4 regions of the Brevibacillus sp. M2.1A genome follow, and region 1 is predicted to be linked to each of the others. Evidence: riboswitches for the same ligand, from Rfam matches in the RefSeq annotation. Region 1 holds a riboswitch; each other region holds the start of a gene.
What was found. A riboswitch is a leader RNA that binds a small molecule or an ion and turns the genes downstream of it on or off. The one in region 1 is predicted to bind cobalamin.

Region 1 (7,949 bases):
CCGCGATGGACACGATCACCCCCGTGAGCAGTGCCGTGATCACCAGGAGAAGCTTGCGGAATTGTACCGTATTCACCCCCAATGTCCCCGCTGACTCTTCGCCCATCAGCATCGCATTGAGCGAGCGGTATTGGGCCATTAAGACGATGAGACAGATGACGACAATCATTGTAGGGATCGTCAGGTATTCCCATTTCCCGCCAGCCAGACTGCCACTTAACCAAAACAGAACCGTCCCAATTCCATGCTCATTTGGCGCTGAAAAAACAAGCAGACTGGTAATGGCCGACAAGATCGCAGATATCGCAATTCCAGCCATGAGCAGGCGTACCGTCGAGTTTTGTCCACCAATACGGGATAGCGTAAAAATAAGAATGATGGACACAAGGGAGCCTGTAAAAGCGCCAAAGGATAGCGCATACTGCCCGTACATGCTGAATGCTCCAAAAATAATTACCGAGGTAGCGCCAACCGAAGCACCTGAAGATACGCCTAACACATACGGGTCAGCCAGGGAGTTGCGAACCAACGATTGAATCGCTACTCCCACGACAGACAGACCTGCGCCGACGATTGCCCCCAAGAGTACACGAGGAAAGCGAATATCCCAAATAATCGTTTGCTCACCTTTGGACCAATCCACTTCGATCCATTGGGTCAACATCGGAATTTTTGATAAGGCGATTTTCCATACCGTAGTCGGCTTAATCTCTACTGATCCCAGGGTAACTGCGAACGTAATCGAGAGGAAAAGTCCGACCAGTAAAGTAATGATGATATAAGGTAACTTGATCTGTTGCAGTGCTATTCCCTCCCTTAAAAGGGGCGTACTCTATTTGAATTTATCCGGGTAGAGTCCTTCCGCCAAAATTTTCAGCGCAATCGGTGCTCGAACACCTTCAGAAGCTGCGGACAAAGGCAATACCATTAGTCGTTGATTTTTAATCGCAGGGATATCCGCCAATTCTTTTTTACTCAAAAGGAAATTGCGTTTTTGCTCGACGGTTCTATCCCCGTAATCTACGATAATAATCACGTCTGGATTGCGACTTACTACTTGTTCCCAACTTACCTCTGCCCAACCCTTTTGAATATCGTCAAAAATATTCTTACCGCCTGCATTCTTGATTAAGGATGTCATGTAGTTGTTGGCTGCTGTGAATGGTTTATCTTCCCCGTTGTCGTACACGAACACTTTTAGTGGCTCGTCAATCTTGCCAATTTTACTCATTGTTTGATCCATTTCACTCTTCATTTTATGGATCAAATCATTGGCTTTGTCCTCCACACGGAAAATGCGTCCAATGTTCGTAATGTCCGCAAACACATCGTCGATAGTCGGGCCAGGCATGCTAGATGACGCTTGCAGATACGATTTGATGCCAACCTTTTCCAAATCTTGCATCGATCCTACGCCCTTTTCGCCGAATCCACTTTTCCATCCGGCGTATACAAAGTCTGGGTTCGCTGCCAGCAGCACTTCTTTCGTAGGATACTTGTCAGACAGTACCGGAATCTTGTCGTAATCTGCTTTTAACTCAGGAAGGATTTCATCATCCAGGTAAGCAGTTCCGACCATTTTATCAGCAAGGCCCAATGCCAGCATGATTTCGGTGACGTGCTGGTTCAAAGTCACTGCACGCTCAGGTGCTGTTGGATAAGTCATTTCGATACCATTATTGGTTAGTGTTACTGGCTTGCCTTCTGCTGCTGGAGCAGCTGTTTGTTCTGTTTTGGCTGGAGCCTGTGTTGTCGTAGTGGAGCCGCATGCCGAAACCAAAAGCATGGCAGCTGTCATAATACCGAAAGCTAGTCCTTTTATTACTGTATGCGTTTTGTTTGCCTTCATCATCTGTAATCCTCTTTTCTGTTTGGAAATGATGGCTTGAACCAAATCCTCCACAAAAAAGCACCCCCCATTTCAATCGGGAGGTGCATGACAAACGTAGATATAACTATAAGCAGGCATAAAGGCGCCCTTTCATAGACTGCTTCCACATCTGCCCCATCCTCGTGGGTCGATTGTATAGGATCGCATGGCAGGTCTCCTGGCTTACGGATCAACACACCCAGCTACCTTCCCATTTTTTGTCTTCCAAAAAACAGTGGCTATTTGCTAGGCACTCCTCGTTACAGTGGCGGGACCGCGCCGGTTTCTCACCGGACTTCCCTTTTAAGCTGACGGCATATGCCATCCAGCACCATTCGATACGTATTCAATTTTTATGATTTCTTCATTAGTTGATGGAAGTCAGTTTTTTCGGGAACTGCGTGAGTATTTCAACTCCCGTTTCCGTAACCAATACATCGTCTTCAATCCGCACGCCGCCTACACCTGGCAAATAGATGCCCGGCTCGATCGTAAAAACCATCCCTGGTCGAAGCACTTCTTGGTTCTGGCTGTGAACAGACGGATATTCATGTACATCCATCCCAAGTCCGTGCCCAAGACGGTGCATGAAGTATTCACCGTAGCCTTTTGCAGTGATGACATCGCGAGCGGTTTTATCCAAATGCGCAAAGGTCACACCCGGACGAATCTCAGCAATTGCCGCTTCGTTGGCCGCCAATACCGTCTCGTAAATCTCTTGCAGCTGGGCACTGATCTCGCCTACAGCAAAGGTACGAGTAATATCGGATACATATCCGTTTGCAGCTACTCCGATATCAAACAAAAGCAAGTCGCCTTCTTGCACCTGGCGGGTTCCTGGCTTTCCGTGTGGAAGTGCCGACTTCTCCCCTGCCAATACCATGGACGTAAAGGATGGGCCTTCTGCGCCCAAGCGCTTCATCTGGAATTCCAGCTCAGCTACGATTTCTGTCTCGGTCATGCCTTTCTGAACTTTCTTCAGGGTCTCCCGCAAGGAATCCTCGACCAACTGAACAGCGTATTTCAGACGATCCACTTCATCCACGGATTTGATCAAACGCATTTCACGGAGTGGCTCTTCCACGTCCACATAGCTTGACGCCAGAACAACTTGTCCAAGTGCTTCATAGCGCTCGACAGTCATATGACTTTTCTCAATACCGAGCTTCGCCAAGTTCGCTGGCAACACTTGCTTGAGAATTTCATACGGGTTTTGGATATCCGTATGTGTATGGATATCTTGAACGAACGAAGCTTCTGCCGCTGCTTCACGATCAAGAGCAGGTACAATCAAGGAAGGCTTTCCCTCAGCAGGAATAACAAGACCCATAAAACGTTCATGCGGGTCTGTAAAAAATCCGGTCAAATAGTAGACGTGCTTGGGAGAGGTAATCAACACCGCGTTCAGCTCTTGCTCTGTCAAAAACGTGTGGAGCTTCGAAATGCGCTCTTGAAACAACTTCTTCACCCTGCTTTCACCAATTATTCTATTGCGAGAATACCACTTCCCCATCAAAAAAAGAAGAGTTCAATTGAAAAATCTCCCTTGGATCGGACAACCTATAAGTGGGGTGAAAATGAAAATGGAACAAATACTCGTCCATCAGGATGGCAAACAGTTTGCTTTTCACATATCAGGAAAAGGCCAGCCGTTATTGTGTATCCATGCGCCATGTATCGGCTCTATCAATTTTGTTTATCAGCAAACACTCGCAGATACATATCAGCTCATTGTCCCTGATTTACCCGGACATGGCGACAGTTCTCCGATGGAGAAGCCCTTTTCCATTGGGGAGTTGGCAGAACGGCTCCATAAGCTGATCCCGGCACTCGGCATTGAGCGTCCCTTTATTTTGGGCTACTCCCAAGGTGCCTCTATCGCCCTTGAATATTGTCTTCGCTATCCTGATCATGCACAAGGCGGTATACTCGTGAGCGGATTTTCCGAAGTGAATGACCTGTATTTACATGGACGATTTTGGATGGCCCAGGCGTTGTCGATGCTTCACGGAGTTCCTCTTCTTGCCCGTTCCATTGCTTCCTCACATGTCGATAACCCAGAAATGCGCGAAAAATGGACGGCACACGCCTCCAAAACAGATCCTACTAGCGTGAAATACCTTTACGCTGCCGGACATCGATATCAATGTACAGAGCGCCTGAGCAACATCCAGCTTCCGATTTTACTTGCCTATGGCGAACGTGATCAACGGATGCACCATTATGCGCAGACGCTTAGCATGAAATTGCCAAAAGCAAGACTCGAAATGATCCCGAACGTAAAGCATCAAGTCATCACGAAAGCTGCTCCTGCTTTCAATCAGTTGTGCCGCACCTTCATGGAAGAAGAATAAACAAGAAAAGACAGAAGGACGGCATCACATTCCCTTCTGTCTTTTTTGCGATTGGACTAGCTTTTCATCCGCGGGTCAAGTGCATCGCGCAGGCCGTCCCCAATCAAGTTAAAGCCGAGAACGGTCAGCATGATAGAGAGCCCCGGAAAAATAACGGTCCATGGTGCTTTCTGAATGTACTGACGTGAATCAGCGAGCATTTTTCCCCATTCTGGTTCTGGCGCTTGTGCTCCCAGTCCAAGAAAGCCAAGTGCAGCTGCTTCGATAATCGCTGTTGCGATCCCCATTGTCCCGGTCACAATGATTGGTGCGAGACTGTTCGGCAAAATATGCTGCATGATAATCCGGGAATTTTTCATTCCGATTGCCCGTGCCGCCATGACGAATTCTTCTTCCTTCAAACTCAATACACGGGCACGTACTAGCCGTCCAAATGTCGGAATGTTAATAATCGCAATGGCAATCAAGGCGTTTTGCAAAGAAGGCCCCAAGATGGCAACGACAGCGATTGCCAAAAGAATACTTGGAAATGCAAGCATAATATCAAAGAGACGCGAAATGATCGTATCAATCCATCTGCCATAATATCCTGCCAAAAGACCGAGCAAGGTCCCTGCGAGAACGGAGCCAATGACAGAGAACGTCCCTACCCACAAGGAGATTTGCGCCCCATAAATAACGCGACTAAATACATCACGACCATTGTAATCTGTTCCAAACCAATGCTCTTCGGAAGGGGGCTTGTTTTTCATTACGAGCTGACCTTCGTCGTACGGATACGGAGCAATCCATGGAGCTAATACCGCCACAACAATGAAAAACAAAATAATCCCGAAGCCCACCAACGCCAGCTTGTTTTTTCGTAGTGTCCTCCATGCATCCTTCCAAGGAGAGACTACTTCTTCTTGCTTCACTTTTAAAGGTACTACCTGATCTTGTGGTTGTAATTGTGGTTGTGCCATGTCTCTTCGTCCCTCCTTAGCGATATTTGATGCGAGGATCGATATAGGCATACAGAAGGTCGACCAAGAGATTGATCAGGACGAAAATCGTCGCGATCACAAGGATACCGGATTGGATAACCGGATAGTCACGGTTTCCAATGGCGGTCACAATATAACGACCGACACCTGGCCATCCGAAGATCGTCTCTGTCAAAACAGCTCCACCCAGCAGCAACCCTGTTTGCAAACCAATTACCGTCAAAACAGGGATCATTGCATTTTTCAGCGCATGCTTGTACACGACCCAAAACTGTGTCAGCCCTTTTGCACGAGCGGTTCTGACGTAGTCGGCACGCATGACTTCCAGCATGCTCGAACGAGTGATACGTGCAATGATCGCCATCGGGATCGTACCTAATGCAATGCCTGGCAGGATCAAATGCTTGATAACTTCCCATAGCTGATCCCAGCGACCAGCCATCATCGTATCCAGTATATAAAAGTGCGTAATGGCCTCTACGGGATTACGCGAATCGTCGCGACCAACTGATGGCAGCCATTTCAGCTCTTGGGCAAACACCCACTGCTCCATCAAACCTAGCCAAAAAATTGGCATGGATACACCAACCAAGGCGATCAACATCGCACAGTAGTCAAACCAGGAGTTTTGCTTCCACGCAGAAAGAATCCCTGCATTTACACCGATAAACACCGCAATCAGCATACTCACAATCGTAAGTTCAGTCGTCGCCGCCAAATAAGGCATGATTTCATCTGAAATCGGCGCATTCGTTTGTAACGATTCCCCAAGATTTCCGCTCAAAATATCTTTCATATAATCGAAATACTGTATGTACCACGGATTATTCAATCCCAACGCTTCTCGTATGTCTGCAATCGCTTGTGGTGTTGCCTTTTCTCCCAAAATCGTCAAAGCCGGATCACCAGGGATGGCACGAATAATGGAAAAAACGATGATTGACATGCCCACTAAGACAGGAATGAGCATTAAAATTCTTCGAATGCTGTAAGCTAGCAATGCCATCTCCTCGCCTTCCTGCATAAAATAATCGCCAAATAATGAAAGAAGGGTAAGAAGAGGTATGCACTCCTCTTACCCTTTTACGATGAATCAGCTTACTTGAAATCTACCTTTTCCAAACTTTCAGACCCTTTTGGATGCGGGTTGTAATCTATGATATTCGCTTTTCCTGCCAATGCTGGTGTAGAGTGTGCCAGCGGAACCATTGGCACATCTTTGAAGATGATCTCTTGTACTTGTTTGTACATTTTTTCGCGCTCTGCTTGGTCTGGAGTGGACTGTGCTTTCATCATCAATTGATGTGCTTCTTCGTTTGCCCAGCGTGTATAGTTGTTGCTTCCGATGTTATTTTTGTCGAGCAAGACAGCCAGGAAGTTGTCAGGGTCGCCATTGTCACCTGTCCAACCAAGCATGAACATTTCTTGCTCACCCAAACGAGTCTTTTCCAAATACGTTGCCCATTCCATCGTCACGATCTCAGCATCAACCCCGATTTTCTTCAGGTCTTGCTGGATTGCTTCTGCAATCTTCACACCCTCTGGCATGTACGGACGTGGAACTGGCATTGCCCAAAACTTGATTTTAAAACCGTTTGGATGTCCTGCTTCGGCCAGCAATTGTTTTGCTTTATCGAGGTTGAACTCACGATCTTTAATATCGTTGTTATGTCCCCACATTGTTTTTGGCATTGGGTTGACTGCTGGTTCTCCAACCCCATCGAAGAAGGCAGTTACGATTTCAGGTTTGTTAATCGCATAAGCAATAGCTTCACGAACTTTTGGATTGTCGAGTGGCTTCTTCTCTACGTTAAAGCCGATGTATCCAATGTTATTAGTAGGACGAAGGAAGAGTTGCAAGTCTTTATTGTCTTTTACTGCCGGGATATCGTCTGTGTTTAGACCATCCATCAAGTCAATTTCACCAGATGCCAATGCAGTCAGACGTGCAGTGTTTTCTGGGATGACCTTGAACACCAATTTATCCAGCTTCGGATATCCTGGGTTCCAGTAATCAGGGTTTTTCTCGAGTGTGATGGTGTCGTTGCGCTTCCACTCTACGAATTTGAAAGGTCCTGTACCGATTGGATGCTCATTAAATTTCTTAACATCCTTTTTCAATGCCTCAGGCGAGCCAATCGCGAAAGGAGACATTGCCAGGTTGGCAAGGAATGGAGCCAGTGGACGATTCAACGTGAATTTTACAGTGGTCGGATCGACTGCTTCCACGGATTTGATGATATGAGTCGCGTCACCCTTGTAACCACCAAATTGGCTTACGTAGTACTCGAAGCCCTCTGGTGAATGCTGTGGATGGCTCTTGTCACTCCAGCGTTCAAAGTTGTATTTGACCGCCTCTGCATTGAAATCAGTTCCATCGTGGAATTTCACGCCTGATCTCAGTTTCAGCGTATAAACGAGACCATCAGGAGTTACTTCCCATTTCTCAGCCAACGATGGAGCGAGCTCTGTTGAGCCATCCGCAAAGCCAATCAATGTATCCATAACGTTCTCGGTTACCTTAAATGTCTCACCATCTGTTTGCGTGATTGGGTCAAGCCCTTTTGTGTCTGCACCGCGACCGACGATTAATTGCTTCGGTCCAGTTTTTGCAGGCTCAGTTGCAGGTGCCGGAGTTTCTGTCTTTGGTTGTTCTGCCGGCGCTTGTGTCGTAGAAGTGCTAGAGCATCCTGCAATCAGCATGGCCAGCGCCACTAGGCTAGTCATGGTTGCGGAGAGAAC
Region 2 (7,949 bases), 900 kb from region 1:
GGATCTGGTTCTCGTCTACGCTTCCCTCTTGCTGCTCGGATTATCTCTGCTAAAAGCAGTGCCTGTCATGGATGCAATCCAAAAACCAATTTTCCATGTGGGTCTGTTTTGTCTAATGGTATTCTTGTTGATTCCGATTGCCAAAGGAAAATATGATTTCATCTCCCTTGGTAAGGAAATGGTCAGTTGGAAAGCAACGATAGCCATTTTGGCAGGTTTTATCATCTCTTATGTCGGGGGAAAAGGCTTAAGTATTTTGCCAGATCAACCGGTTGTTTTCATAGGCGTAACAATTGGAACACTTTTGGCCGTGCTACTGTCAAATGGGCTGCCCGCAGGCTTAATCATTGCAGCTGGATGCATTGCGTTGCTGTCAAGAATCTTCAATTTATAGCGCCCTCTAAATCTACTTTGAAAGAAGTGCCAAACTATGAATCTCAATCATCAAATGAAAAATCATTTTCTTATACTAGTCATATCTTTAGGGCTGCTTGTTCAAGGGTGTTCAACTCCTGATTCCCCCCATCAAAATAGTACAACACAAGCTCAATCAGTGGTGGAATCAACCAGTGAGATCGTAACGGAAGAACTGAAAGTGCCAAGCATCGATCAGGACGTCTCCTTATATGTGAGGCATATGAGTGCCAAAAACAAGGAAAAGTTCGCCAGCAAAGAGGTTGTGTTGTTTCTTGAACCGTTTAGTGTACCTACTGCCGAAGCTTTCGATGTTCCGGGATTCTCCTGGATGGAGGAATATGCAAAGCAAGGCTACGACACTTGGGCGATGGACTTCCGAGGGTTTGGGCATTCTACCCGACCAGTTGAAATGGATCAACCACCTGTAAAGAATGCTCCTGTCGTCCGTGCTACTGAGGCGGTAAAAGATCTGGAGGCTGTCGTCCAGCACATAAAGAAAACCCGACAAGTGGATAAAATCAGTATCGTAGGATGGTCATGGGGTGGAGTTGTTGCAGGAATGTACGCGACTGAACATTCCGATGATATTGGAAAACTCGTGCTTTATGGTGTTATGCATGGTTTTTCCTTGCCTTTGATGGCAACTCCATTTGAAGCAAAAGGGAAGCCAGGTGAAATTAATCCCCAATTACCAGCGTATCAGGTTGTCCAGTTTGACAAGGCCATGCACCATTGGCACATGATGCTAGATAAACGTGATCTGGTTTCTGATGAGGCAATGAATGCTGTATCCAAGGTCTTCGTCAACGCTGATCCTAACAGCAGCAAGCAATCTGAACAATCCATCCGCCGTCCAATGGGACCGCTAGTAGATCTGTACTATATCTGGACGGACAGACCCATTTTTGATGCAGCGAAAATTACGACGCCAGTGTTAATCATTCGAGGAGATATGGACTTTTTTGCCGATAAGTCCCTCTTCCATAAGCTGACCAAGGCATCGGCAAAACAAGAAGTGGTTATCAAAGATGCCACACATTGGGTTTTGTATGAAAAAAATCGTGATCAGCTCTTGCGTGAAACAGACGAATTCCTGAAAAAGTAAGTAAACCGGTGAGGATGTGCTGGATATGAAGCCGTTTCAAATTTTGGATGCAACACTGCGAGAAGGAGAGCAGCAAGCAGGCGTTCGCTTCACATGCGAAGACAAGATTCGCATACTGCATCTCTTGGAAAGCTATCAAATAAACCTCATAGAAGTGGGCCACCCTGGAATTTCTGCCCTGGATGAAGAAATCTGCCGAAAAGTGGCGCAATCAGCAAGGCGAGCGCAAATATTAATGCATGCGAGAGCTACTGTTGAAGAAGTACATGCAGCAAAGCGGGCCAAAGCCGACTGGGTGGGTATATGGGTTTCTATTAATGATGTGTCTATCCAAACAAAATTCAGCCATCACCAGGAAAGTGACATACAAGAGAAAGTCAGACAAGCTGTTATCGAAGCAAAAAAGCTTGACTTAAAGGTTAGATTCACGATTGAAGACGCTTCAAGGACAGAGTGGGAGAAGATTGCCAGATTAGGTCATATCGCTTTGCAGGCAGGCGCAGATCGGATTAGTCTGGCAGATACTGTCGGGATATGGGAGCCTGATACATGCAAAAGAATCGTAACTCGTGCCATTGAGGAGCTTGGATGCGAAATTGAAGTTCATCTTCATAATGATTTCGGTTTTGCTCAAGCGAATGCGCTGGCGGCTATTGATGCAGGAGCTTCTGTCATTGATACGACAATTTTAGGGATCGGTGAAAGAGCAGGCATTACTGACTTGATCCAGCTTACTGCTGCGTTGCAAAAGCTGCGAAATGATCATCGCTATTCTTTGGATAGAATTCCCGAACTTGTACAAGCGATACGTTTGACGACAGGGTATAGGCCGGACGAATTGCGCCCTATCACCGGGCAAAATGCCTTTACGCATACATCGGCTTACCATGTCCAAGCCGTAAAGAGAAATTCCAAAGCGTATGAGCCATTTCCTCCCGAAACAATTGGAAGAACACGGCTTCTCGAAGAAAAGCGGCCTCCAATAGGAAGTCCAAAGCTACCTGTTTCCTTACAGGTAGGAAAGCCGTTTCCCAAAGGTGCTTCAGAGCTACAGTATCATCGTGACGGTCCAGGGATACGCTGGGTTATGATGGATTCGCGTGTTGATGAGCGAGCCTCATTCTATGTGATCCAAAGGATGTTTGGACTATGCGATTTGTCCGGTATTCCTGAAAAACATGTAGACAGACATGCGCATCATTGTGACAGTGCCTTCCTCTTTTGGGGAGATGCACCTGATGGCACTGGGCTAGTGTGTCATGTTCAACTCGGTGATGAAGAGAAGACTGTTGAGAGTCCAGCAGCTATTTTTATCCCAGCAGGGGTCGAGCATTCCTATCACTATGTGTCTGGTCGCGGAACTTATACAAATATTGTATTGTCACCTGAATACAACAAAAGCCTTTTGATTTCAGCAGCATCTTCTGAAATACCAGTGACCTAAAAGGTACAGGAATTTATTGAGGAGTGAGCGGCCATCTGGGCATGAGTACGGTATCGACCGGGCTCATGCCTTTATCGGCTGAATACTTGAGTATTTGTGGTTACATCGACAAGACACCGCCATAGATCGGCTCTTGCTGCGTTTTTTGTCCCCAAGTGCGCGTACCATACTCAAAATGCCACCACTCCTGCGGATAGTTGACGAATCCGGCAGCGGTCATCAAATGATAGAGCAATCGTCGATTGTCGCGAATCTCGATGTCTTTTGGGGTAGGCTGTACGAGCTCTTCATAATGGCGAGTATCAGCCCTGTCACTGAAATCATCGAAGTCTGTTCCCATCTCCAGCCAGCCATCAGGTCCTGCGATAGTCAGATCGACTGCGCCACCGGATAGGTGAGGGGACGGCTTGGAGAGGTCTGTTGTTGGATATGCGACGAATTTGCTCAATTCTTCCGTGAGTGCAGGTCCTTCCTGCCAGCCTTGTAAAAGCAAAGCTTCACGAAAACGTTCATACAACGATGCCTGTACCTCGAACGAGCGCCAGCCGTCCAGCACGACGAGTTTGTAGCCTACGGGCAGTTGGGCGGCTGCCGTGGCGAGCCTGCGTGCTGCCCCTTCTCGCAAAAAAGCTTCTGGCTGTGTTCCGGCATAGCCCTCGTGGTAGTAGGCTGGATAGACCGTGATTTTCTCCGTAAAGGAAGAGAGGGGGATCATCGGTTCGCCGCATTCCTTGATCGGCAGTGGGCTGGGCAGAATCATGTCGGGTATTTTTGGAATCGGAGGAAATAGCATGACTGCACACCACTTTCGATTGTTTTGCCAATAGGGTAACGAAAATTTTCAGGTAAGTAAACGGTGATTATCTTATTTTTCTGCCAATAGACACCTGCGACGAATCGCAGCTTTTGCTTGAATCCTCGGTAGCTTTTGCTATTATTAAAGCAAGTGCTTGTCAACGAAACGAATGACATTTACATATGGAAGAGAAACAGGTCCTTGTTTTTGCGAAACCGATTCGCAGGAGCAAGGTTAAAAGGGAAGTTTGGTGAAAAGCCAACGCGGTCCCGCCACTGTAAGAGAGTAGCTATTCTTCAAGGCACCATGCCATCCACTGCCCATCCGGGAGCGGGAAGGAGAAGAAAAGCGATGATCCTCAAGCCAGGAGACCTGCCTGTTTTATGTTTACACTGATTTCCTTCGGGTCAAAGGAAGAGGTGAGGATTGTTGCTTTTCAGCTATCCGCGCTTTGTTTTTCCTTACGTACTGGGGAAACAGAGCGCTTTTTTTCTGTGAAAAACGTCTCGACGTTTTTCACAAAAGTGGATGCGACCGCTTGCGGTCAACAAAACGGTCATGACCGTTTTGTTGCTTCGGAAAGTATGGATGGAACAGCGGAGTAAAATACGTCACTTTTTGAGGTGGTCACGATGGAGAAAAACGATAAGAAGCGGGGCTTGACCCTCGTTTACACAGGAGACGGCAAAGGAAAAACAACGGCAGCAGTCGGATTGGCTGTGCGGGCAACAGGGCGCGGGAAAAAGGTGCTGATGGTTCAATTCATCAAGTCTCCAGAGCGTACATACGGAGAAAAGATTATTTTCGATAAATTGGGCATTGAAATCGTGCAAATGGGCGTCGGCTTCACCTGGACGAAGACACCGGAGGAGCATCGTCAGGCATTGAAAGAAGCTTGGGCGTTTGCGAGCGAGAAGCTCTCTTCCGGAGCGTACGATGTCGTTATTCTGGATGAGCTGAATAATGCATTGGCGATTGACCGCTTCCCGATTGACGATGTGTTGCCATTGTCCGATGTGTTGGAAGCGATTCAAAACAGGCCAAGTCATATCCACCTCGTGATTACGGGACGGGCAGCAAAGCAGGAGATTTTGGACATCGCAGATTTGGTGACAGAGATGAAGCCAATCAAGCATTACTACGATGAAGGGATTCCAGCTGTGCTGGGGGTAGAATTTTGACAAGCGCAGGTGTAATAGAGACGTATGGTCATGGCGGAGACTTGCTGACCGCAGCGCAGCGCTTTGGTCGAGAGCCCGGGCAGTTTCTGGATTACAGTGCCAATATTAATCCGCTGGGGATGCCAGCGAGCGTCCGTGAGATGCTGCTGGCTTCGTTGGCTGCTGTTACGCATTACCCAGACCCTGGACATCGTGTGTTTCGTCGGGCACTGGCGAGACGGCTGCAAGTGCCGGAGGAATGGTTGCTGCCTGCCAATGGTGCAGCGGAGGCGATGGCACTGGCCATCCTCGGTCTTTCGCCGCAAACAGTTGGAGTAGTATATCCTTGCTTTTCGGAATACGCGCAACTTTCCGAGCAGTATGGAGCCCGTGTCATTGGCTGCTTCGGGAAGGAAGCGAACGGGTACAAGCCCGATCCTGCCGAGCTGTACACGCTTTTTACGCAGTGTGATCTCGTATTTGTCGGGTCACCAAACAATCCGACAGGAATTCTGTATCAGCCGGATGAGCTACGCCAAATGGCGGAATGGACGAAAGAGACCAATACGTGGCTCATCGTGGATGAGGCTTTCCTCGATTTTGTAGAGGAAAAGCGGCAGTATACATTGGCGACGCAGCTGGACCACTTTCCCCGTGTGATTTTGATGCGGTCGATGACGAAAATGTACGCGATCCCGGGATTGCGCCTGGGCTATGCGATTGCGCACCCGGATGTCATTGCGAAAATGCGCCAAAAGCAAGTGAGCTGGAGCGTGAATGCACTGGCCCTTTTGGCAGGCGAACTGTGCTTGCAGGAGCAGGGATACGAGGAACAGACGCGCAGGCTCATAAAAGTAGAACGTGCGTATTTAACTGATAGCATCCGAAGTGAGTTGGGCTGGCAGGTATGGCCTTCGGAGGCAAATTTTTTGCTACTGCGCTCGCCAGAAGGATTGTCAGCCGAACAATTGCAGGCACGGCTCGGCAAAAAAGGCGTTCTGATCCGCAACTGTGCGATGTATCCCGGTTTGACGGCACATGATGTGAGAATCGCAGTGCGTGGACGAGAGGAAAATGAACGACTTATGGAAGCGCTTCGCGAAGCTCATGCGGAAGGAAGTGAACAGCGATGAGCTTGGTGCTGGTAACAGGCGGTGTCCGTTCAGGAAAAAGCCGCTACGCGGAAGAGCTTGCAATGAAGCTGAGCAGTCGAGTCCTGTACGTGGCGACAGGCAAGGCTTGGGATGATGAAATGAAGCAGAGAATCGAGCTGCATCAAGCACGTCGTCCGCTGGAATGGGGCTGTGTAGAGGTAGGAGAGCGCTTAACCGATTACTACGCATTTCGTGAGCAGTATGATGTGGTGTTGATCGATTGTCTGTCCACCTGGGTGAGTAATCGATTAATGAGCGTGGATGAGGCGGAATGGAGAAGTGCTTCACACACGCAAGCCCTGTTGCAAGAGGCGGAGGCATGGCTGTCCCTCGTTCAGAATTCCCCGCAAAAAGTCATTGCTGTCACAAGCGAGGTCGGATTGGGCGGTGTAGCCTTGAGTCGTTTGGGCAGATGGTTCGCGGATGTTCTGGGGGATGTCAATCAGAGAAGTGCGCGACAAGCGGACGCCGTCTACGCGGTTTTGTCAGGGATACCGTGGAGGATCAAAGGATGAATGCATTTTTACACGCGATCTCGTTTTTTACGCGTATTCCGGTTCCGTGGCTTCGTCCTTCCGAGGAGGCGTGGAGAAGAAGCGTCAACTGGTATCCCGCAGTTGGTCTCGTCATCGGTTTACTGCTATGGGGTGTGCATCAAGCGGGACTGGTGTTGTTTAGTCCGTGGATCGCCGCTATTCTGACGCTAGTCGCATGGGTCTACGTGACTGGTGGTCTTCATATGGATGGGTGGATGGACCTCGCGGACGGTCTTGGCAGTAGTAGACCGCGAGAGCAAGTGCTTGCAATTATGAAGGACAGCCGCGTAGGTGCAATGGGGGTTCTTGCTGCGATTATGCTTTTGCTGATGAAGGCGGGTGCAGTCGCAGAGCTCGCACATCCGGGATGGGGCAGCTTTTTGATCGTAGCACCAGTGGCAGCGCGGACACATGTGCTTTTGTCGATCAAGCTCTGGCCATATCTTTCGGCGGACAAAGGAATCGGAAAAGGCATCAGTGCTGGGCTTTCCGTTTCCGCTATCATCGTGAGCTACATCGTCGTGTTTGCCGCAGGTTGGTATCTTGGGGGCTTGCAGGTCATGACAGCTATTTTCCTGTCGCTGTTGTTCGCTCTACTGTTTTCACGCTCGGTTGCAAAAAAACTGGGCGGACTAAACGGAGACTGCTACGGGGCTGTTATCGAAAGCAGTGAAGCGGTCGTTCTGCTGGTGTTAGTCGGGAGCTGGTGGTTATGAAACTGGTTTGGATACGTCACGGGGAGACAGACAGCAATCGTGAGCATCGATATTTGGGACATAGCGACGTTCCTTTAAATGAGCGCGGGCATCTGCACGCGAGTGATTTGGCCAAGGAATTATCAGTGCTCATCGGACGACCCGCTGCGATTTACTCGAGTGACCTGCTCAGATGCAGGCAGACTGCCGAACCGCTCGCAGCTATGGTGGGGCTATCGGTTATTTCGGAACCAGCCTTGAGAGAGCTGTCTTTTGGCGAGTGGGAACTGATGACGTACGATGAGCTGATGCAGTTGGACCCTGTGCGGGCAACGAGATGGTACGACGATCCTTTTCGAAATCGACCTCCACGTGGGGAGAGTCTGGAAGAGCTGGGGATGCGCGTGGATCGTTGGCTACGTTCTTTGTTGGAGAGAGTGGGCAAGGAGGAGGCATCCAATACAGTCGTCATCGTCACACATGGCGGCGTAATCCGCTGGTTCCAGGCCGCGTGGCTCGAAAACAATCCCGACCGATATTGGCAGGTCGAGGGCCTTAAGCATGGTAAGGCTCTGGTAACGGAATGCTTGGATGCGGAAGGGCAGAATTGGATGCGATAACCCCTGAAGAGTAAGAGAGGGA
Region 3 (7,949 bases), 3.0 Mb from region 1:
TGTACGCGAGCGTGTTCCGAGAATAAAAGGCTCATAGGCCAGGGTAATGGTTCGCATACGCTTGCGAATGAGAGCTACGTTCGTGGAGAGATCCTCGACGAAGCCGTCGCGTGGACCTTTGATCGATATTTCTGTATTGGCTTCCTCAGGGCCGCGCTCCGGTCGATTGGAGATATCCCAGGCGAATGGAGGAGAGTCTCCAATGAAAATCAGCAAATCTCCTGCAAACAGTCGCTCTACCCACAACTCTGGATTCGTGAAGAGCGGGAAAAGAGGCAAGGAACGCAAATCACCAATAGCCAGGAATCGCTCCAATTGCGGCAATGCCGTATCTTGTAATTGACGAACGTCTGCAAGTCCTTCGCAATAAAGCATCAATACAGGCTGGTCCTCGGTTGTGACTGTTCGCATAAAAACGACGTCCGCACAATGCGCGAATTTTTCCCGCAGTTCCTCTTCAAGGGTCATGGCCTATTCCCTCCTGTCTGGATGGCTTGCGCAGAGTAACCAGCATGAGTGCGAGAGTAATCACAACGATAATGACTAGGTAAAGCGGATAGTATACGTGCGTCAGAAATGATACGAACTGCATGTCGCTGTATGGGAGGCTGGTAAAGGCGATCATGCTTCCGCCTAGAAAAATCATCATGAATCTGCGTTCTTTTTGGGTACGGATGGTGAGTAAATCTCCCAAGAGCAGCAAGCAAATCGTGATGCGTATAAAAGCCCCAGCGAGCCATTGGAAAATGGAGAAAAACTCCATGTTCTCGATGTCTTTTCCAATCGTGAGTAGCCGCCATTGCTCAAATGCCGGAAAGCGTTGGCGCGCAGACTCTATAGGTCCAAATTCCGCAATAGCCCCTGTCAACGGACTGAGTGTCAGCAGAAGCGTGATGCCGAGCATGACCAAAAAGTGTACGAGGCGCAAGGGCTTACGTACGTGAGGTTGGAGCAATAGCAGCAGAAACATCTCTGAAATACCGCCGCCTACATAGAGCATCCCGTGAAGAAGAGGACGATACCCATGCTGGAAAAGCGGCAACAAAAGACTATAATCCTTTTTAGGAATATTGCCAAAAGCGATGAAAAATCCGAGCAAAACCACGACAGGCAACAAGATTCCTGCTGTGATTCCTACGGACGTTATTCCCCCGATTGACGCGAGTATGCATAAACCCATTAAGGCTAATGCGGTCACCCACTCGGGTGTTCGAGGCAAGTAGTTGACGGTCGTCCATGTCTGGGTATCGATCAGGTTGGTTAGGGCCATCATGTACAGGCAGACCATGATCGGGGTGAGCAACAGATGGCTGACGATTTTTCCTGAGCGTTGCGCAAGCCATTCATGCAAAGACTGTTGCTTCGTACTTCGATTAACCACAAACAGCAAGTACGCCCAGAAGGAAAAAGGGATACCGGCAATCAACACGCTCAACCAAGCATCTCTTCCGGCTTTACTCAATAAGAGGGGGATAACGGTTACGTGGTTCGTAATGCCGATCGTCAGCATCATCACCATAATGGCTTGACCAATCCCGATTTTTCCGTCCACTTTCATGAAAGACTTATCCCCCTGTGCGTGGTGGTGCTGTTAGGATTTGCCTGCTTGGCTGGAAATATGTATCACGTATAAAGGTTACATCCTCCCGAAAAAGTATGGTATTCTACTATGAGGTAAAAAGGTAGAAACGGAGTAAGGAGTGCAGCCGATGTATCAGCTCATAAGAAAATATCTGTTCCAGCAAGATGCGGAAGAGATTCACGAAAAGACAATTGGTGCCTTAAGGCTGGTGGAGGATTCTGCTCCAGGCAAAAGCATCCTGAAGATGATCTATCAGGTAAAAGACCAGCGGTTGGAGAATAAGCTGTGGGGAATGACGTTTCCGAATCCAGTCGGACTTGCAGCCGGTTTTGATAAAAATGCAGAAGTCTACCATGCGTTGGGTGCCCTTGGTTTTGGATTTGTGGAAATCGGGACATTGACGCCGCAGGGGCAGCCAGGCAATCCGAAGCCCCGATTGTTCCGATTGCCGGAACATCAAGCTGTCATTAACCGAATGGGCTTCAACAATCACGGTGCGTATTTGGCTTCCCAGCATTTGGTCGATTACGCATACTCAGATGTTCCGATTGGGATTAACATTGGGAAAAACAAAGTAACGCCCAATGAAGAAGCGGCCGTCGACTATAGCAAATGTATGGACATGCTCTATGCATACGGTCACTATTTCGTCATTAACATCAGCTCTCCGAATACCCCGAATCTGCGTGACTTGCAGGAAACAGAGAGCTTGCGTCATTTGGTGCGTGCAGTAAGGGAAAAGGCAACCGAAATGGAAGCGCGTTCCATCAAGAAAAAGCCGATTTTGTTGAAAGTAGCGCCAGACATGTCAGATGAGCACATGCGCGATGTGGTTCACGCTGCTGTAGAAGAAGGCATTTCCGGAATTATTGCTACCAATACGACACTATCACGCGAGGCGGTTTCCGGACATCGATTTGCCGAGGAAGCGGGCGGCTTGAGCGGAAGACCTCTTACAGAGCGTTCCACGGCTTGGGTGAAGGAGATTTATCAAGAAGTAGGAGATAAGGTACCAATTATTGGTGTCGGCGGTATTTATAACGGGGAAGACGCCTACGCGAAAATCCGGGCAGGAGCTAGTCTCGTTCAGGTGTATACAGGGATGATTTATCAGGGCCCAGGTATCGCCAAGCAAATCAACAAAAAACTGCTGAAGCTCATGCAACGCGATGGCTTTAAACATATTAGTGAAGTGATTGGCGTAGACGCAAAAGAATAGATAAAACAAAGTATGCATAGGTCGATGGCTCCGTTTGTAAGGGTCATCGACTTATGCGTTTTCGCTTATATTCTTCCGATTTATGTAGTGATCCGGTATAATGATGTGGGACAAACATGAATTGTCAGTCAATTGCATATAGTCGGCGTTAGGTGCCTTTATGTGACGCATAAAGGGTAACAGGGAATCGGGTGAAAGTCCCGAGCGGTCCCGCCACTGTAACCAGGGAGCTCTCTTTGAGAAGGAAACCACTCATTTTCGTATGGGGAAGGACAAGGAGCGCATGGATCTGGAAGCCAGGAGACCTACCTAGTAGCCACACCCACAGAACCTTCGCGGAAAGGAGCGGTGAATACGAGGCAATGAGGCTGTCTAGTCAGTCTGTTGTTTTGTGTGCACATCTCGTCCATTGATGGATGGGATTTTTTTGTTTGGAGGAAAGAACGAAAGTGAGTGAAGGAGGAATGAACATGAATCGATCTCGTCTCGTATCTACTTGTCTGATGATCGCGGGCTTCGTCCTGTATTTTTTGCTCAATGAACCTGAGACAGGACACGCGATGCACATCATGGAAGGGTATTTGCCTTTATCCTGGGCCTTATTTTGGTGGGCTGTCTTCTTGCCATTTTTTATTCTTGGGATTCGCTCGATTAACAAAATTGTAAAAGAACATCCCGAAATGAAGCTCCTAATTGGCGTTGCAGGAGCGTTTGCCTTTGTTTTATCTGCACTGAAAATCCCTTCGGTTACAGGCAGCAGCTCTCACCCGACTGGAACGGGCCTCGGTGCCATTATGTTTGGACCTTTTGCGATGTCTGTGCTAGGGAGCATGGTGCTCTTGTTTCAAGCCCTGCTATTGGCGCATGGAGGTTTGACTACGCTAGGGGCGAATGCTGTATCTATGGCAGTGGTAGGACCAATGGTGGCATACGGAATCTATCGGTTGATCATGAAAGTGGCAGGAAGCCAGCGACTGGCGGTTTTTGCGGCGGCGGCTTTGGCTGATCTCGCTACCTATGTAGTGACTTCGCTTCAACTGGCACTCGCATTTCCAGCTGAATCTGGCGGAGTGTTGGCCTCGTTTGCCAAATTCGCAGGAATTTTTGCATTCACGCAAGTACCGCTCGCCATCAGTGAAGGTCTGTTGACCGTTCTTGTTTGGAACTGGTTGTTATCTTACAACGCAAAAGAGCTTACACAGCTTCGTTTGCTCAAACGGGAGGAATCGCTGTGAAAAAAGGATGGAACTGGCTTTTACTCATTGGAGTAATCGTACTGGCTATTGTCCCGCTGTTGCTGGTTCAGGATTCGGAATTTGGCGGCGCAGATGGCGTGGCAGAGGAAGCGATCAAGGAAATCGCCCCGAACTACGAACCGTGGTTCCAGCCGCTGATAGAGCCGCCAGGGGGAGAGACGGAGAGTCTATTGTTTGCGGTGCAGGCGGCGTTGGGAGCGGGAGTGGTTGGCTACGCCGTGGGCTTGTACAAAGGCCGGTTGGATAAGCGGAAAAAATGAACGGTCTGCAGCTTGATTCTCTCTCTTATCAAAACAGGCTGAAACGTCTGCCGCCTGCTCATAAGCTATTACTGGCGAGCGCATTGTTACTGCTCGTCCTGGTAGGACATGTATGGATGCAGATGGCTGTCGCTGTGTGGATGACGGTATGGGTAGTGGTGTATGCCCGGATTCCTGTCCGTATCTATTTTACCTTTATGATCGTGTCGCTCTCGTTTTTCGCTGCGGGGCTTCCTGCTCTACTAGTTGAAGGGGCGAGAGCAGGAGAAGTGCAGGTCCAGGTCGCGGCAGCATGGGAGCTGGGTTCTTATGTGCTCTATGTGCCGATGTCGTCCTTCAGTAAAGCTTGGATCTTGTTTTGGCGTACCATGGCGAGCTTATCCTGCTTTGCTTTCATTTTGTTTACCGTGCCGTTTGCTGATATTTTGCAGGTGCTTCGCCGGCTACGTATGCCTGTCCTTGTAACTGACTTATTAATGATCATGTATCGGTTTATTTTTGTGTTGGTAACGATTTCTCATCAGCTCTGGATTGCCCAACGTTCGCGCGGAGGTCATCGCGGCTTCCGAGCGACGCTTCGGGATGCAGGGGTTCTCGTTGCGCAATTGTTTGTCAGAGCAATGCGCAAATACGAAGCCTTGCACAAAGGAATGGCGGCTAGGGGCTTTGGGGAGAGCATGCAGGTGCTCTCGTTTCATACCCATGCCCGCTCACGCCGCTATGAGTGGGAGGCAATCGCAGGCTGTATGCTGCTGGTGCTGCTTGAGTGGTGGACAGGAGGTTGGCGGTTATGACATCACGGTTGTTGGAGTTCATCGATTTGCAGTACACGTATCCGGGAGGGCGAGGACCTGTCCTGTCAGGGCTGTCCTTATGGATTCCTGAGGGGAAGAAATGTGTTCTTTTGGGACGGAATGGCTGTGGGAAGTCGACTTTGTTCTTGCATGGAAACGGAATCATCGAGCCACAGCAGGGACAAGTGCTGTGGAAGGGAAAACCGCTTGTCTACAAGCGAGCCGCATTGCAAGAGATGACGCAAAAGGTGGGCTTGGTCTTTCAAGATCCCGAGCATCAGTTGATCGCAAGCACGGTCGCAGAAGATATATCCTACGGTTTATGCAATCAGAAGCTGCCTGTGGAAGTAATCCGGGCAAAGGTAGAAAAGGTGCTGGATGCATTCGGGTTGAGAGAGCTGGCAGAAGCTCCGATTCATCATTTGAGCCTGGGACAAAAACGGCGGCTGGCGCTCGCGGGGGTCATGGTCATGGAGCCAGAGCTTTTGCTATTGGACGAGCCTACTGCGTATTTGGATCGCTATCAGACCAAAAATTTGCTGCGGGAGCTCGATGCCATTCACCGGCAAGGAACAACTGTTTTGATGGCAACACACGATATGGATATTGCCTTTGAATGGGCCGAGTGGATTTGCATCATGGATGCAGGCAGGCTTGTGTTCGCGGGAGATCCGCAGGAGGCATTGGAAAACAGAGCCATGCTGGAGAGTCTTCATCTGGGTATGCCGTTGCTCGTTGATGTGTGGGAGGCACTGCCTGAGCAGTGGAAGCGCGAGTTGGGCGGACATATTCCGCGTTCGGTCGATGAACTACGTGAAATGCTCCGTGTTCAGCGGGTGTGGTGAATGGAGTGGGCGCTTTCGGGTAAGCTAACCCCAAAAAGCCATGGAGGTACGCAGTATGGAACATGACTCTGTCTCGAGTTCATCTGTCCCAAATCATCAGGAAAAAGGAGTCCCTCGCCAAGTAAAGGATGAATTGATGTATCAGGTGTTGGAGAAAGACATGACCACCGCTGAACAGGAAAAGAAGATAAAGGATGATTACCTAAAAGGAAAGGCGTAAATTTGCGCCAAGAAGCCCTTCTCGTCACAAAAAGGCGTGAAGGGCTTTTGGACGTCTTAGGTAAGAGAGGGATTTGATTCTCGCTGAAAAAGTAAGAAGATTTGTGCGGATTTTGTAGGGATATGTCATTTCATCACGAATAACGTAAAGAAGGCACTTACTTACAATGGGAGAAGTGATGAGGTTGTGATTTCAACTTTGAATAAGACGCTATGCGTTCAGCAACTCGTAGAAAAGTTAAGAGACAAGCAGCTTCTTCATGTACCAATCGCTGATCTTCGAGAATCCAATAAAGCGTTGTATGAATACGTCAATGAGCTCAATGACTCGATTGCGATCATTCCGACCACGATTAATTCTGTCATTACAGGCGTCATCCGCTTCCAGGAAGGGTATTTTATTACCTTGGGCATGCTCATCTGGAAAGACGCCAACAAAAAAGGGGCATTCAAAGAAGGGACGTTTCTTTTTTACAAGCATGACGCTCATGATTCGATTGAGGATTGCGTTCATATTACCAATTCCATCGAGAATCACAATCTGATGGAAAGCCTATTCTTTGCGTGCTGCGAGAGCAAGGATGGCGATTCCGTGCTTTCCTATTCGCATATCGAGCATGCGATCACATACGGAGAGCTGTATCGTGATATGAAGACCAAAATCAAAAAAGGGTTTGCGTAATGAGGGAAACTTTACATGCCAAGTTTTGGGTGATATACTACTGAAAATTTATAAAATATTCCAATTGAAGAGGAGTTTTCCTACTTGATGATTAGGAAGTAACGTCTTGCCATTCACCAGTTGGCCCGACCCCCTCCACGTAAATGGTTTTGTTTACCCACAAATAAACACCACTTACAAGCAAATGGAGGAATATCACGATGAGTAAACCTGAAATGAATGTTGCCTTAGTAATTGGTCCGGATACGGATCTGGATAGCCAAGCAATCCGAAATACACTTGAGTATTTTGGAGCTCGAGTCTTTACGTACTGGATTGGTCGACCAAGCGATTTGATTGATGTATTGAATGGCACCGACCTTTACCCAAATACCGATATGATTGTTCTGAATTTCCATGGAGATGAGGGTAGCCTCATTATGCCAGAGCTAGGCGAGGACGTTTACGAGGAAGGAGAACCAAAGGGTGACTTTGGCTCTGACGAGGTTAGACGTTTTGCCAAGCTGGATGGAAAAATCGTGTTAGGTAACGGATGCTCGCTTGGTGATCCCGAATTAGCGAAGGCCTTTCTGGACAGTGGTTGCCATACGTATATCGGGCCAGATGATTACCCGGACGGAAATTCTGCGCTGATGTTCGCCCTGCGCTTTTTCTACGAGGTAATTCAAAACAAGAAAAGCGTGGAAGCAGCTTTTCGAATTGCAAAGGCAACGGATGAAGAAACCGGGATGTATCAGCTTTATGTAAAAGAGTAATGGAAACGCAAAGGGAGCCTTGTACGAGGCTCTTTTTGCATGTTTATGCCCGAAAAGTCTTGGAGGTATCATTCGTCTCTGTCGAGAATTGTCAGGTTGGCTGGATGTAGCTCCGGGCAATCAACGAAATACGGTAGCACCTGTGCCAACAACGCCAACTGGCACGGCTCCAGCTGAAGCTGAAGCAACCGCGCCAGCTACACCAACACAAGAAGCGACTGCTCCTGCAGCGACAGAGAAAGCAACGATCACGAAGAGTGAATTTGAACAGATTGAAAATGGGATGAGCTTGGAGGAAGTGAAAAAAATAGTGGGCGGAGAAGGCAAACTGCTTGCT
Region 4 (7,949 bases), 1.2 Mb from region 1:
ATACTAAAATCTAAAATCATCGTCCGTCAATGGTTCTACGTTTAGCGTGCGGACATAACCATTTCCTTTTTTCGAGAAGAAGTCATGCTGCTTCGTCTGCGTACGAATTCCGTTCAGCACGATTGGGTTCACTTCTTCCTCCGGGAAAAGCGGGTCCAGCCCCAAATTCATCAATGCCTTGTTCGCGTTGTAGCGCACGTAGGCATGAACCTCGTCAGCCAATCCGATTTCCGTATACAACGAAGTCGTATAGGCCTCTTCATTTTCTTGCAGCTCATGCAAAAGGGCATACAGCTCCTCTTTTGCTGCGGTCTGCTCGACCACACTCAGACCTTGATAGACTTCTTGCGCGAGAACGCCGACATAGAGTCCATGGATGCTCTCGTCGCGAACAATCAAATCGATAATTTCCCCGCTGCTTGTCATCTTTCCTTGACCCGCCAAATAGAGCGGATAGAAGAAGCCGCTGTAAAACAGATAACTTTCCAGGAAGACGGACGCTACCATCGCCATATACAAATCTTTCGGTTTCTCAATTTCTTGATAGCGTTTCGAGATGAGGGCCGCTTTCTTTTGCAGATGTGGATTATTTTCTACCCACGAAAAAATACCGTCAATCTCTTCTGTCGATGCCAGCGTGGTAAAAATACTGCTGTACGATTTGGCATGGATTTGCTCCATCATGCCCATGAAGGCGAGAACCGCTTTTCTTTGCAGTCCATCGACATGCTCCATGATTTTCGGCATCCCTACTCCACCTTGAACCGTATCCAGCAAGGTGAGACCGCCCAATACTTTTTTATACGTGTCCCGTTCAGTTGCACTGAGCTCCATCCAGGCCATCTTGTCATCTGATAGCGGAATCTCATCATCCGTCCAGAACTGCATGATGTTTTGATTCCAAAACGTCATCGTAAAATCGTCGTCCGGCCTGTTCCAATTGACTGCTTTCATATGGCGTTCCTCTTCTCTTTTTGCTTGATGCTTTTCCTTTATGAATCGCGTTCACTAAACCGCGCAGCTAATGCACTCTTCTACAGTCAAATGCTTCGTACGCGTATAGTAGAGTGACTTCAGACCTTTTTTCGCTGCGTAAATGTAATAGCGAGCCAGTTCTCTGGTTGAAATGTTGCTGTTCACGTGCAGCACAGTCGATATTCCTTGGTCGATGTGCTCTTGAATTTCGGCAATCAGATCAATTACTTTGAATTGATCGATCACATATGCCGATTTGTAGTAAAAATAGTTTTCCTGCGACAAGTACGGCATCGGGTAATACGTCGTAGAGTTGGCATACGTTCTCGTTTCGATATGCTCAACGATTGGCATCACGCTAGAAGTCGCATTCTGAATGTAGGAAATGCTCTGTGTCGGTGCAATCGCCAAACGATACGCATGGTAAACGCCATGCTTTTGCACCTTTTGCTGTAGCTCCGCCCAATCCTCTGGCGTCGGAATGTGCATTCCTTCAAAGAGAAGCTTTGCTTTTTCCGTCCGTGGGCTGTAGTCATTCGTCACGTACTTGTTAAAATAAGTGCCCTTTGCATATTCCGATTGTTCAAAGCCCAAGAAGGTCTTGCCTGTTTCCTTGGCAATTTCCATGCTTTTTTCCAAGGAGTAGAAGTTCATCATCATGAAAAACGTACGGGCGAAATCTCTCGCTTCTTCACTTTCGTAAGCGATTTTGTTCTTTGCCAGATAACCGTTCAGGTTCATCGCACCGAGACCTACTGAGTGCAGCTCGCGGTTAGCCTTTTGAACGCCTGGAGCGTTTTCTACACGCGTCATGTCACTTACGGCTGTAATGGCTTCGATTCCTTCGTGGACAGATTCACGGATCATTTTGCGTTCCATCACGTTGACAATATTGAGCGATGCCAGATTGCAGCTAATATCGCGACGGATGATGTCCATCTCGCCGTAATTGGTGATCGTCGAAGTCTCCTGCAGCTGGAAGATTTCCGTGCACAGGTTGGACATTTTCACCGAGCCGAGATCTTTCAGGGCATGATTGTTGTTCGCATTCGTTTTGTTCATGATGTACGGATAGCCTGATTCCATTTGGATCATCGCGATTTTGGTCAACATCTCGCGTGCGCTCATCACGGTCTTTTTCTTGATGCGATCGTTTGCCAGGAGCTCCTCGTACATGTCATCGAGGTCCATATCATCCAGATGCACGCCGTATTCTTTGTACACGGAGTACGGAGCAAACACAGTCAGTGGCTTGTTTTCCTCAGCCAGCTTGTAGAAAACGTTTGGTACGATCAGGCCGATGGACAACGTTTTGATGCGCGCTTTTTCATCTGCATTGATCTTTTTGCAATCGAGAAACTCGTTGATATCCCAGCCGAAAATGTTGTAGTACGCTGCACCTGAGCCTTTGCGTTGGCCCATTTGATCCGCGTAGGAAAATGCATCTTCCAACAACTTGAGGACTGGCATGACACCTTTTGCCGCGCCCTCGACGCCTTTGATCGGCTCTCCTCGTCCGCGGAGCTTGGACAGGTTCACGGCTACCCCGCCGCCAATTTTGGATAACTGCATACAAGTGCCCAAAATAAAGTTGATAGAGTTCAGTGAATCATCCATTTCGAGCAAGAAGCAGGAGACCATTTCTCCACGGCGGCTTTTGCCTGCGTTCAGGAAAGTTGGTGTCGCTGGTTGCAAACGTTGGTCCATCATGGATACTGTTAAACGCTTGGCGAGCTCAAAGTCACCTTGTCCAAGGGACAGTGCCACAACGGCCACCCGGTCTGGGTACTGCTCCAAGTACATCGATTTATCGTTCGTTTTCAAGGCGTAATCTTTATAAAATTTGGAGATAGCCATATACGAAGCAAATTGAAAATCAGCGTCATAGGCCAAACGGAAAACTTCATCAACCTGCTCAACCGTGTATGTTTCATAGACGTTTTCATAGAAGTCATTCTCGATCAAATAGTCCATGCGTTCTTTGACACTGTTAAAAGTCATCGTGTTGGACTGCACTTCTTCCATGAAGACCGCAACCGCTTCCCGATCCTTTTCCAGTTGATAAAATCCGTCGTTGCCACGCTGCATCAGTTCGTTGTTCAGTTCAATATGCCGCAATTGCTGCCACCCCACTCGTAAATTGTTCCACGTCACGGCCGGTACCGGACAGTTCAAATTTAGAAATCACCGGAACGCCATATTGGCTCGCGATCGTATCCGCGCTTTTGGCAAAGCTGGTTCCCCAGTTGCGGTTGCCGCTGGCAGATACTCCGCGCAGATGGACATGATTTCGCTTCAGGAACGTCGCCACCTTCTCCGGCACTTGTCCGAATCCCGTCGTGTATGTGACCAAAATGAATGGCTCGTCCAGCACCATATCTTGATTAATTTCCACATGTGGCAAATTAATTTTGTTGACGAATCTTCGGACGTTTCCTGTTTTTGAATCATAAGCGATTAGCATGTCCCTCATCCTATCCTACTATTTTTACTCTGTATGTATGTTATTTAGCCAAAGTAAAAGCGCATCCGACGTTTACATGCCGAATGCGCGTGATGACTTCCATCTAGCAATTCGCCAATGCGAATTGAGCGCTCGAACACTTCCCTATCTCCCGTAGGGTAAACAGTGCAAGCGGTTAGGCAGGTCTCCTGGCTTTTGGATCATCGCTCCATTTACACCTTCCCGATCCTTCAGGATCAGTGGCATTTTTTCGCAAATGGAACTCTCTCATTACAGTGGCGGGACCGCGTCGGATTCTCATCGACTTCCCTATTAAGTCTACCAAATCTGGCTGGCAAACACCTTACCGCATCAATATGTAGTTGGTAAAACTTACTTTACCTCAATATATCGTAGGAGTCAAGCTCAGTATGGGCTCTTTTCGAAAACTAACTATTCTCCTTTTTCGGCTATTGCCAATCTCTGGTTCTCGTTCATATAATAGATTTTGTGCGTGCTGGTTAGCCTTGGGGAGATTGGAGAGTAGCCTTCATGAAAAGCACCGACTATCAACCTGTCGTCATTCCTCGTTCATACAGTAAAAACATGACCTATCAAGAGCGAGACTATCACATTTTCGTAAGTATACCTGCTGATCCCGCTCCGGAATCAGGTTTTCCCGTCATATATTTGCTAGACGGCAACTCTGTTTTTGCCACCATGACCGAAGCGATACGGATACAATCACGTGGCCCTGAACGAACTGGTGTGTATCCTGCTATCGTCGTCGGGATTGGCTATCCAACGGAGGGTCCGTACCATCCTGCCCGTTTCTTTGATTACACATATGAAGTTCCAGCCTCAGAGCTTCCTTGCAACCCAAGTGGTACAGAGTGGCCTCAGATGGGGGGAGCGGAGCAGTTCCTCACCTTTTTGGAGGAGGATCTCAAGCCTAGCATTGAAAATGACTTCCCCATCGATCGGACGCAGCAAGCGATTATTGGACATTCGCTAGGTGGCTTGTTTGTTTTGCATGTACTTTTGACCAAACCACATGCTTTTCAACGTTATATAGCTGGCAGTCCCTCGATTCATTGGAATGAGAGCGTGCTGCTTGCGAAGGAGAGTCAATTACCGAAGCTGCTGACAGATGATCTCGACGTCCATGCGCTCCTCACCATTGGGGAGTTGGAAAACGATGGCCGGTTCTTGGTCAAAGAAAAATCCCTGGCGATGGTCGAACGATTATCCTCCATGGGTAAAGGTCAAATCAAGGCTTCCTTTAAAGAATTTGCTGACGAAAATCATTCGTCTGTTTTGCCAGTCCTCATTAGCTATGGACTCAAATTCGCTACGAAAAAAACTGCCCGCTAAAAACGGGCAGTTTTTGTTTATCATGATTTGCTTACTGTAGTGATAACACTCTGGTGATTTGGGGCAGCTCTTCGATGGCGGAAACAATCGTCGGTGTAATCTCTTCATCAGTCACAGAGACAAGCAGGGCATTCTTCCCTTTTTGCTCGCGCGATACATTCAACTTGGAAACATTGATTTCATACTCGGCCAGTTTTCGTGAGACATCATAAATCACGCCTGGATAATCGATATGGTGAACCAACAATCCATGGGCCCCTGGAGGTATGCGACACGCACAGTAGTTGATTTCACTGATGTACACTTCTCTCCAGTCTTGCGCAAAGGTGTACTTGTTCGCTCCAACACGCAAAATCGCCAAATGATTCGCATATTCGCCGGAGCTGTGTTGGACAGGAACCTTCATTCCGAGTCCTTCCACTAGCAGTGTTGCGATTTCCTCTTTATTCTCATGAGCAAGAATACTTAATTGTGCACCCGCTAACTCTGGCTCGAGTCTTCGAATCAGTTCAGCCAGCTCACGCAGTCCAGCATATTGGGTCATGTGATGCCTTCACTCTCCCAGTCAGGTTTATCCTTGTTATTACGGTAGAATCCATGCTTCCGGCTCTTTCTTGATGGAGGATTCGTTATCGGCACGATACCAAGCCGTCAACGTTTGCCCATCTTTCGTAAAGTGGATTCGGTAAATGGTATTGCCTTTTCCGCTGTTGGTAAAAGGACTTTCCTCCAGCGGAACCGCTGTCACTCCACCCGCGTTTACAACCCCGCCGTTCTCCTTGATGACGTTTTGGATCGTCGCCATATGCTCTTTACCCATGGAGGCCATCCCGAAATAAGAGATGATCGCCAAGAGAACTGCTCCCGCCAAAAATGAAACGATAATCACTTTTGATTTTTTCGTAGCATCCACCGAGTGCTTCCCCCGTCTATGTCTATCTTAGTTCTCTTTATCGACTAAGCGTACCTTGTCAATCGTCCCTCCACCCAAGCATACTTCTCCATCGTAGAAGACAACAGCCTGACCAGGTGTCACTGCTTTTTGCGGCTGATCAAATACAACTTCTACGTTGCCATCCTCCAGCAGGTGAACGGTTACTCCCTGATCTGGCTGACGATAACGGAATTTGGCTGTACAAGAAAACGTTTCGGAAGGCTTCTTATCACTGACCCAGCTCACGTTGGTCGCCAAGAGACTCTTCGAGTACAGGCGGATATGATCAGAGCCTTCACCAACGATCAGGACATTCCGTTCCAGATCTTTGTCTACAACAAACCAAGGCTGTCCGCTCGTGCCATGACCTCCGCCAATCCCTAAGCCTTGTCGTTGACCCAATGTATAGTACATCAGTCCGTCGTGCGTACCGATGACTGCTCCATCTACGGTCTCAATATTTCCTGGTTTGGCAGGTAAGTAGTTTTGCAGGAACTCGCGGAAGTTGCGCTCCCCAATAAAGCAGATCCCAGTACTGTCCTTCTTTTTCGCTGTATAAAGTCCTGCTTTCTCTGCAATCTCCCTTACTTGCGGTTTCGGAAGATGACCGATCGGGAACATCGTTTTGGAAAGCTGTTCTTGGCCCAGTACATTCAAGAAGTAAGTCTGATCCTTGTTGTTGTCAGCGCCGCGAATCAGCTTGTACTCGCCATCGATGTACTTGACCTGCGCGTAATGGCCGGTAGCAATATAATCCGCCCCCAGATCCATGACCTTGGCGAGAAGCTCACCGAACTTGATTTCACGGTTGCACATGACATCCGGATTCGGTGTACGTCCTCGTTTATATTCATCCAAGAAATACTGGAATACCTTGTCCATGTATTCTTTTTCAAAGTTTACCGTGTAATATGGAATGCCGATCTGTTCACAGACGCGCCGGACATCCTGGAAGTCTTCTTCCGCCGTGCAGTGGCCGAATTCATCGGTATCATCCCAGTTTTTCATGAAGATGCCGATGACGTCATATCCCTGTTGCTTAAGCAGGTAAGCCGTCACGGAGGAGTCGACTCCGCCGGACATGCCGACAACGACGCGTGTATCTTCTGGTCGCTTCATAAGTCTTTCTCCTCTTATTCAATTTGTCCCCTTACAGATTACCATGTTTCGCAAAACAAATCATGTTTTGTTGCACTTTTGCCCGATAGAATGAAAAAACGCCTGACGCATAGGTGGCGCCAGACGTTTGATAGCAAGGTTATGCCTGCGAAGATTCATCCTTGATTTCCGCGCGATATCCCTCGATGCTTTCTTCACGACGCTGATTTTTCGCTTCGAGGGTTGATTTTTCCTCTGCAGAAATCTCTCCAGCATGAGCCGTCAGGTAATCTTCGGACTCACGAATGTTCTCTTCCGTATTGGAAATCATCTGTTGAAGTTTTTCTGCGTTGTCAGAACGGTCATCCGGCTTCGCCATAATCGATACGCCTCCTACAAAGGGTTATATTCAACACCTTTACCATTGTGCGCCAATCATGGTTTCTTTATGTACCCGTGTTATAATAGAAGAAACGGATTAAACGAAAAAGAGGGTTTCACCTATGGCTTCCTTAGATTTGTTGGAAAGAAAGCTGCTTCGGATCATCTCTGATACAGATCCAGTCCGCCTGAAACGTCAATGGGTGAAGGGACAAAAGGTACCGGAATCCGAAGTGGAACAGCGCATGCGAATCGATCTTCTCTTGCGCAGACTCGACAAGCTCCCTGAGGCTAAGCGCCAAGAAGTGCTTGCGCTACTCAAGTGGTTTAGCTGGTAGAAGATTAGCGGATGGACGTTCCCAGACGCCACTGATCGTCTATCCGATTCATTTTCTTTATATCCACAATCGCATCATGATTCAGCGGTCCATAGATGTGTGGATACAGCAACCCGTCCTTCGCAGCCTCGTATTTGACTTCCGAAGTCGTTTTTGTTTCATCGACAACGAGTACATACAACTCCTCGTCAAACTGTGCATAGACGCGGTTTGCTACCTTTTCAAGCAGCTCGTCCCCTTTCGTCGCGTGAATAAAGCCTTCCTGCTCGTAATCGCGCGGCAAGTAGTGATCCTTGTCCATCCACTTTTCCCAGTATGCTTTTGGCACCATGCAGTAAATAATATTGTCTTGCATGTTTCTCCTCCGGTTTCGATTATTTTTTTGGCATTGCTTTGTTTAGGTGAC

Region 2: another riboswitch for cobalamin. It lies ahead of HP567_RS09230 (hypothetical protein); the one in region 1 lies ahead of HP567_RS13640 (ABC transporter substrate-binding protein).
Region 3: another riboswitch for cobalamin. It lies ahead of HP567_RS27260 (energy-coupling factor ABC transporter permease); the one in region 1 lies ahead of HP567_RS13640 (ABC transporter substrate-binding protein).
Region 4: another riboswitch for cobalamin. It lies ahead of nrdI (class Ib ribonucleoside-diphosphate reductase assembly flavoprotein NrdI); the one in region 1 lies ahead of HP567_RS13640 (ABC transporter substrate-binding protein).

Annotation. Positions count from the first base shown of each region.
Region 1 covers NZ_JABSUY020000001.1:2,754,917-2,762,865, reverse strand. The annotation lists gene HP567_RS13645 (FecCD family ABC transporter permease) at 1-763, opposite strand, end outside; gene HP567_RS13640 (ABC transporter substrate-binding protein) at 833-1,852, opposite strand; cobalamin riboswitch at 2,022-2,221, opposite strand; gene HP567_RS13635 (M24 family metallopeptidase) at 2,238-3,329, opposite strand; gene HP567_RS13630 (alpha/beta fold hydrolase) at 3,454-4,224, shown strand; gene HP567_RS13625 (ABC transporter permease) at 4,281-5,186, opposite strand; gene HP567_RS13620 (ABC transporter permease) at 5,203-6,213, opposite strand; gene HP567_RS13615 (ABC transporter substrate-binding protein) at 6,306-7,949, opposite strand, start outside.
Region 2 covers NZ_JABSUY020000001.1:1,853,925-1,861,873, forward strand. The annotation lists gene HP567_RS09210 (DUF441 domain-containing protein) at 1-394, shown strand, start outside; gene HP567_RS09215 (alpha/beta hydrolase) at 431-1,522, shown strand; gene HP567_RS09220 (homocitrate synthase/isopropylmalate synthase family protein) at 1,548-2,966, shown strand; gene HP567_RS09225 (M15 family metallopeptidase) at 3,067-3,759, opposite strand; cobalamin riboswitch at 3,941-4,156, shown strand; gene HP567_RS09230 (hypothetical protein) at 4,146-4,367, shown strand; gene cobO (cob(I)yrinic acid a,c-diamide adenosyltransferase) at 4,395-4,943, shown strand; gene cobD (threonine-phosphate decarboxylase CobD) at 4,940-6,055, shown strand; gene cobU (bifunctional adenosylcobinamide kinase/adenosylcobinamide-phosphate guanylyltransferase) at 6,052-6,591, shown strand; gene cobS (adenosylcobinamide-GDP ribazoletransferase) at 6,588-7,328, shown strand; gene HP567_RS09255 (histidine phosphatase family protein) at 7,325-7,927, shown strand.
Region 3 covers NZ_JABSUY020000001.1:5,708,791-5,716,739, reverse strand. The annotation lists gene HP567_RS27275 (spore germination protein) at 1-468, opposite strand, end outside; gene HP567_RS27270 (GerAB/ArcD/ProY family transporter) at 458-1,558, opposite strand; gene HP567_RS27265 (quinone-dependent dihydroorotate dehydrogenase) at 1,710-2,801, shown strand; cobalamin riboswitch at 2,935-3,128, shown strand; gene HP567_RS27260 (energy-coupling factor ABC transporter permease) at 3,272-4,036, shown strand; gene HP567_RS27255 (energy-coupling factor ABC transporter substrate-binding protein) at 4,033-4,317, shown strand; gene cbiQ (cobalt ECF transporter T component CbiQ) at 4,314-5,111, shown strand; gene HP567_RS27245 (energy-coupling factor ABC transporter ATP-binding protein) at 5,108-5,956, shown strand; gene HP567_RS27240 (hypothetical protein) at 6,012-6,176, shown strand; gene HP567_RS27235 (hypothetical protein) at 6,363-6,857, shown strand; gene HP567_RS27230 (delta-aminolevulinic acid dehydratase) at 7,058-7,612, shown strand; gene HP567_RS27225 (hypothetical protein) at 7,632-7,949, shown strand, end outside.
Region 4 covers NZ_JABSUY020000001.1:3,913,088-3,921,036, forward strand. The annotation lists gene nrdF (class 1b ribonucleoside-diphosphate reductase subunit beta) at 4-954, opposite strand; gene nrdE (class 1b ribonucleoside-diphosphate reductase subunit alpha) at 1,009-3,093, opposite strand; gene nrdI (class Ib ribonucleoside-diphosphate reductase assembly flavoprotein NrdI) at 3,080-3,439, opposite strand; cobalamin riboswitch at 3,601-3,800, opposite strand; gene HP567_RS18785 (alpha/beta hydrolase) at 3,971-4,792, shown strand; gene HP567_RS18790 (ACT domain-containing protein) at 4,824-5,336, opposite strand; gene HP567_RS18795 (hypothetical protein) at 5,376-5,705, opposite strand; gene mnmA (tRNA 2-thiouridine(34) synthase MnmA) at 5,733-6,845, opposite strand; gene tlp (small acid-soluble spore protein Tlp) at 6,985-7,203, opposite strand; gene HP567_RS18810 (hypothetical protein) at 7,328-7,543, shown strand; gene HP567_RS18815 (DUF952 domain-containing protein) at 7,548-7,898, opposite strand; gene HP567_RS18820 (hypothetical protein) at 7,918-7,949, opposite strand, start outside.